Regions from separate parts of the Actinomyces lilanjuaniae genome, predicted to be linked through region 2. Evidence: riboswitches for the same ligand, from Rfam matches in the RefSeq annotation. Region 2 holds a riboswitch; the other holds the start of a gene.
What was found. A riboswitch is a leader RNA that binds a small molecule or an ion and turns the genes downstream of it on or off. The one in region 2 is predicted to bind FMN.
Positions count from the first base shown of each region.

Region 1: another riboswitch for FMN. It lies ahead of ribD (bifunctional diaminohydroxyphosphoribosylaminopyrimidine deaminase/5-amino-6-(5-phosphoribosylamino)uracil reductase RibD); the one in region 2 lies ahead of D5R93_RS06555 (ABC transporter permease).

Region 1 covers NZ_CP032514.1:2,473,679-2,477,078, reverse strand. Annotated here, with positions in the region: gene D5R93_RS10635 (DUF417 family protein) at 357-1,004, shown strand; FMN riboswitch at 1,231-1,360, shown strand; gene ribD (bifunctional diaminohydroxyphosphoribosylaminopyrimidine deaminase/5-amino-6-(5-phosphoribosylamino)uracil reductase RibD) at 1,528-2,616, shown strand; gene D5R93_RS10625 (riboflavin synthase) at 2,753-3,400, shown strand; gene ribA (GTP cyclohydrolase II) at 3,397-3,400, shown strand, end outside.
Region 2 covers NZ_CP032514.1:1,530,529-1,533,928, reverse strand. Annotated here, with positions in the region: gene hisG (ATP phosphoribosyltransferase) at 1-293, shown strand, start outside; gene D5R93_RS06560 (ABC transporter substrate-binding protein) at 314-1,369, opposite strand; gene D5R93_RS06555 (ABC transporter permease) at 1,456-2,184, opposite strand; FMN riboswitch at 2,478-2,617, opposite strand; gene putP (sodium/proline symporter PutP) at 2,667-3,400, opposite strand, start outside.

The DNA of each region.
Region 1 (3,400 bases), 940 kb from region 2:
CACGGTGGGGGCGGGGGCAGGTAGCTGGCGGGAGGGCGGTTTCGACCAGGGCGCGGGGCGCGCTGGCGCGGTCATGTTTCCACCGACGTCGTGGCAGGGTGTGCTTTTGTGCAGAGGATGCTTTTTACGCGCAATGTCGGGGTCGACAGAGAAATGTTTCGCGGAGGTGTCAACGGGAAATGTGCCCTGAAGAACAGGTGCAGGCAGAAACGGTGTGCACTGTGTTGGCCCTCACCTCGCCCAGGTTAGCGCTCCATGCTCTCCCGCCCTACCATGAGGGCCGCTCACGGGCTCGGGTTCCCGTGAGCGGCCCTGAGTCTTTCGTGAGACATTTCGACGACAGAAAGAGTTGCCTGATGACCGCTAGTACTGCCGCCGGCTCCGGTCTCATTGAGTCGGTCGCGCGCCGATTCGTCTCCCTGGAGCGCCTGTCCCTGACGCTGCTGCGTATCGGCGTCGTTATCGTCTTCGTGTGGATCGGCGGCCTGAAGTGGTTCCGCTACGAGGCTGACGGAATCATTCCCTTTATCGCCAACTCCCCCTTCATGCGCTGGATGATCGGTGACCCTGACGGCTACAAGCCGCACATGAACGCCGAGGGCGTCCTTAACGAGGCCAACCGGGCCTGGCACGAGGCCAACTCAACCTACCCGGTCTCAATTTTCATCGGTGTCACGATTGTCGCCATCGGCCTGCTTGTCGCGGCGCACTGGATCCGGCCGGAGCTAGGTATGCTCGGTGCGCTCGGTGTCATCGGGTTCTCTGTCATCACCTTGTCCTTCATTATCACCACTCCGGAGACCTGGGTGTCGGCCCCTGCTGAGGGCCTGGCGGACTCCGACCTCGGGTTCCCCTATCTGTCGGGACGGGGGCGGCTGGTGATCAAGGACTGCATCCAGATGGGCGCCGGCTTCGTTCTTCTCGTCGAGTCCGCGCGCGCGACCCTGAGGCGGCGCGGCGTCCAGGACAGCCAGGCCTCTGAGCAGGAGTCGGCCGCTGCCTGACCTGGGTCGTGGGCGGTCCCTGAGCCGCCGCACCTGTCTGGCGGTGGGCTGGCTGACGTGCGCGGGCCGGGAGGAGCGTGTCTTCTCCCTGCCCGCGCCGGTGCGCTGCGCCTGCTGACCGGGTTGCCGTCTTCGGAGAGGTCTTCCAGACGCCTAGTCTCCGTCAGCATCCTCAACGTGGCATATATTACATTGGTGGCGTTGGGGTTCGTGCCATACTAGGGCCGTCATGTTCCGGGGACGGCGCAATTCCGTACCGGCGGTCATAGTCCGCGACCCGACGTGGAGTAGTCACGTCGGCCGATCTGGTGAGATTCCAGAACCGACAGTCACAGTCTGGATGGGAGGAGCATGGTGGGGTCGGACTGTGCCTCCTGGCGCCAGGTGGTGCTGACAGGTGGTCCTGAGTGGGCGTGCCTGGAGGGGATGCCTGACGTAGTGCCAGCTGGCACCGGTGCCAGGCGCGTACGGCCCCGTTGTGTCCTCCCGTTTCCGCGGACCAGTCACGGCGGTAAGGGAGATCATGGACGTAGCGACGACCTCGTCCTCCTCACAGGCTGCGTGGACTCCTGCTGAGGAGGAGGCCATGCGGGCCGCCCTGGACGCCGCCCGTACCGGTCAGCGCGGTGCGAACCCCCTGGTCGGGGCAGCCGTCCTTGCCGAGGGCCGTGTGGCGGCCCTGGGGTGGCACCGCGGCGCCGGAGCGCCCCATGCCGAGGTGGAGGCGCTGGCCCAGGCCCGTCGGGCGGGTAACGATCTCAGTCGTGCCACTGTCGTCGTCACTCTTGAGCCCTGCCACCACCACGGCCGTACCGGGCCGTGCACGCAGGCCATCCTGGAGGCGGGGGTGCGCCGGGTCGTCTACGCCACCGAGGACCCCACTCCACGGGCCCGTGGAGGTGCCCAGGCCCTGCGCCGCTGCGGGCTCAGTGTCGTGAGCGGGCTGCTCGCCCGGGAGGCGGCCAGCCTTAACCACCGGTGGCTGCGCGCGGTGGCGCAGGACCGCCCGTTCGTCACGGCCAAGGTTGCCCAGAGCCTTGACGGGCGTACGGCGGCGGTCGACGCCACCTCCCAGTGGATCACGGGCGTCCAGGCCCGCGCCCACGCCCACCAGCTGCGCGCCCGCTGCGACGCCGTCCTGGTGGGGACCGGCACGCTGCTGGCCGACGATCCTCGACTAAGCGCCAGGGACCCCCAGGGGCGTGACCTGCCGGACCAGCCGCTGAGAGTCGTCATGGGTACCACCGAGGTGCCTCCTGGTGCCGCCCTGCGCTCAGGCCGGTGGTGCCACCTGAGGACCCGCGACCCTCATGAGGCCCTCGCCCAGCTGGCCGGGCAGGGGGTGCGCCACCTGCTGGTGGAGGGTGGTGCCCGCGTGACCACGGCCTTCCTCGCTCAGGACCTGGTTGACTCCCTCGTCGTCTACCAGGCGCCGCTGCTCCTGGGTGCGGGCGCGGCCTCGGTGGCAGACATCGGCGTCACCACACTGACCCAGGCGCGGAGGCTGGAGCTTGACCGCGAGCCCGTGAGGCTCGGAGAGGACGTGCTCCTGGAGCTCTCCCCGGTCGAGCGGGTCCCGCCTGCCCCCGCTGTCCCGTCCGTGCCCGCCTAGGCGCTTCTTCAGCGTGCCAGGTCGAGCCTCTGTGCAGGCGCGTGCTGTAGGAGGGGGCGGGCTGGGCGGTGTGCGGCCCGCAGCGTGCGAGCCGAGATCAACGAGCCAAGCAAGGAGCCTAAGGAGGGAGAGCCTCGTGTTCACAGGAATCGTGACGGGCCAGGGGACTGTCCTGGACCTCGTCCCCGACCACACGGCGGGGGTGACTCGTCTTGTCATCGACACCCACGGGCTAGCGTCCGACCTGGAGACCGGGGGGTCCCTGGCCGTCAACGGCGCGTGCCTGACCGCCCTGGCCGACACCGGCCAGACGTCAGCCACCGGCCGTGCCGACGTCTTTCGCGCCGACCTGATGGAGGAGACCCTGGTGCGTACCACCCTGGGGGCACTGCGTCCCGGCGACGTCGTCAACCTGGAGCGGTGCCTGCCTGCCGGGGCACGTCTTGACGGGCACGTGGTCCAGGGGCACGTCGACGCCACGGGGGCGGTGGCGGAGATCGCCCCGCAGGGGGCGTGGACGCGGCTGCGGGTGAGCATGCCTGCCCGGATTGAGGACCAGGTGGCGGAGAAGGGAGCCGTCGCCGTTGACGGTGTGTCTCTGACGGTGACTGCTGTCAGCCCTGCGGGTGCCCAGCAACCATGGTTCGAGGTCGGCCTCGTGCCGGCGACCTTGGAGGCCACCAGGCTGGGCGGGCTCCAGAGCGGTGACCGTGTCAACATCGAGACCGATGTCCTGGCCAAGTACCTTCAGCGGATGCTTCAGGTGCAGGGGGTGCAGCGGTGA
Region 2 (3,400 bases):
GACAGCTCCAGGACGAGCCGGGGCTGGCCACACTGGTACGCCGTCTCCAGGGTGTGCTCAGGGCACGTACCTATGTCCTGGTGGACTACGACGTCCCTGCCGACAGGCTGGACCTGGCCGCGCAGATCACCCCGGGTATCGAGTCCCCTACCGTCTCACCGCTGCAGAACCCCGACTGGGTCGCGGTGCGCGCCATGGTGCCGCGTAGGGAGGCCAACCGTGTCATGGACGAGCTCTACGAGGTGGGCGCGCGCGCCGTCCTGGTGTCCTCGCTCCTGGCCTGTCGGTTGTGATCGCTGCTTGCCGGCAGGCCTCACCCCTGTACCAGGGGGTCGCACACGGACGCGACCTCGGTGGCGGTGGAGCCCAGAAGGCTATGCGTCTCCAGGAAACCCAGCATCTGTGCCACGCTCTGGCTGGACAGCGCCCCTACCGGCGTGTCCGTCCCAGGACGGATCAGCTCTGCGGTGGCGACGGCGACCTCGCGAGCCTCAGCGGCACGCGAGGGGTCAGCCAGGTCGGGCACATAGTCCCTGGCCGCGGACACGGCGCCGTCAGGGTCGTCGACGAAGGCCTCCATGCCCGCCACCGAGGCACTGACCAGCCGGGCTAGCTCGTCCCTGCGCTCGTCAAGGACTGCGCCGGTGGTCACCACGGAAGCCCCGACAAGGGGGACCTCCTCAGCGACGGCTACCGTACGCACCGGTGTGCCTGCCTGGGGGATCTGGACGGCGTCGTTGTTGGAGAAGCCGATGATGGCGTCCACCCGGCCACCCACCAGGGCGGCCTGCTGGGTGTAACCGATCTCCGTGATGGTGAGGTCGTCCTCACTGAGGCCGGCAGCGTCCAGGGCAACCTGGAGGGCGTACCAGCTCTCCCCGAATCGTCCCGGTATGCCGATGCTCCTGCCCTCAAGGTCGGCAGGCGTGGAGACAGGTGAGTCCTGCGCCACGATGATGCAGGCAGGATGCACCTGGTAGAACCCGCCGACCACCACCAGGTCCGAGCCGTTGGAGGCGGCGACGACGGCCTCGTCGGCACCCGCGACAACCACCTGCTCGCTGCCTGCGGCAAGCGCGTCGAAGAGCCCCTCGCTGGCACCGTGGTGACGCAGGCTCACACCGGGGTCGTAGTGGCCCTCCGCCAGCGCCATGTAGAAGGGGGCGAACTGGATACTGGGCGTGTAGGTCAGTCCGATCACGAGGCCTCCCTCTCCGGCCGAGGCCGTAGCGCCTGTGCCGGACCGGCTGGTCGTGCCGTCGGCGCAGGCGGCCAGAGCCACCGCTGCGGGCAGAAGACCTGCAGTGCCGACTAGGCGACGACGGGTCGTAGGGTGACCGATGATGTCAAGGGTCGTGTCGGGGGTCATGCTGTCTCCTCCGGGTAGGTAGGGGCGTGCAGGCGTGCCTGCGCGCTGGCTCGTGGGCGGGCGGGTTGCTGCCAGCCTCCGCCCCGTCACGTGGCACGGCGACCGCGCAGGGCACTGACGGTGCGGCTGCGCCGCTCCAGCTCGTAGAGGATCCAGTGAATTGCCGAGGCCAGGCCGCACAGCAGGACAATCGTGGCGAACAGCCCCGTGGTGTCCACCGCGTCGCGCTGGGAGGACAGCGCCATTCCCAGTCCCTGACCGCCCATGACCATCTCGCCGACCACGGCACCGGTCACCGACAGGGTGAACCCCGTGCGGGCACCTGACAGCACGGCTGGCAGCGCCATGGGCAGCTCGATGTAGACCACCATGGACAGCCCGTGGGCGCCGTCGAGCCGAGCCGCGTCAACCACGTCGGCGTCAAGGCCCCGCAGCCCCAGCAGGACGCTGACGGTAATAGGGAAGAAGACCATGAAGGCGCACAGGAGCACCACGGGTAGCGTCCCGTACCCCACCCACAGCACGAGCAGGGGTGCCAGCGCCACGACAGGAACAGCCTGGCTGGCCGCCACGTAGGGCAGGAGCGCCCGGGAGAACAGGCTCCAGTGGTGGAGTCCCCAGGCTAGCGGCAGCGCGCAGGCCGACGCGGCCAGGCATCCCAGCACAGCCTCGCGCAGCGTGACCCAGGCGTAGCCCAGGAGCCCGGCCTCACGCACGGACAGCCACAGGCGCTGCGCCACCTCAGACGGGCCGGGCAGGAGCATCTGGGGCACCACGCCGCAGGCTGTCGTGACGTACCAGGCCACAAGGATCACAAGGCCCAGGAGCAGGCTGGGCCACGGACCACGGGAGGACGGGCGTGCGTACCCTCCCCCGGGCTGAGGAGGCTCCACTGGCTCCGTATGACGTGCTGACGTCCTCGGCACTGCCGACAGCGTGGTCAGGGTGGCCACCGCTTCCTCCCTCCTGGATCGTCCGGGGGGCGGGTGCTCCCCGGCAGGCGCGTCCGGGAGGGAGTGTTCCAGGGAGGCTGGCCCGTCCCCAGGGGCTCGCGAGGCAGCCCTGCTGCCGTGCGTAGAGACCACCGTGGGGCGGCTACTGCCTGCGCCTCGTGCCTCCTCCCATCCGGACTCTCACCGTCGGTACCGGAGTTCCACCGGTTCAGCCAGGAGCCGGTCTGCTCGGACCAGCTCCTGGGTCGCGGACTGTTACCGCCGGCTCGGACTTTCACCGACCCCGGAGCACGTGCTCCCAGGGAGAGTAGCCGACCGGGCGCGTCAGGACAAGTGAGAAGCGCTCACCCGCGAGCTGCGGCGACCGCCTTGTCGAACTCGGCCTCCACCGAGGGCTCAGGCGTTCCTGCCTGCGACACGGCCCAGGCCACCACCAGGTTCCCGACAAATCCCGGGAGGATCTCGTAGAGGTCGAAGATGCCACCGGGACCTCCCGCCAGGTTGCCCCACACCCCGACGAGGACCGCACCCGTGACCATGCCGACCAGGGCTCCCCAGGAGGTCAGGCGCTTCCAGTACAGGCACAGCAGGACAGTCGGGCCGAAGGAGGCTCCGAAGCCCGCCCAGGCGAAAGCAACCAGGGACAGGATCGTGTCGCTAGGGGTCCACGCCATGAGTGCGGCTACGACGGCGACACCCAGGACAGAGACACGTGAGGCGATGACCAGGTGCGAGGCGGAGGGCTGTGACGTGCGCACGGTGCGGTAGAGGTCCTCGATGAGCGCTGAGGAGGTCACCAGGAGCTGGGAGGAGATCGTGGACATGATCGCGGCGAGGATGGCAGCCAGCATGAACCCAGCAACTAGGGGGTGGAAGAGCAGCTGGCCCAGGGTGATGAAGACTGCCTCCGGGTTGGCCAGTTGCTGGGTGTCGTGCTGGTAGACAGCCACCCCCACGACAGCGGTTCCGATAGCCCCAAGGACGGCGAACAGCATCCAGCTGATGCCGATAACACCACCGCGCAGCGCCTCCCGGGCAGAGCGGATCGCCATGAAGCGCACGATGATGTGGGGCTGGC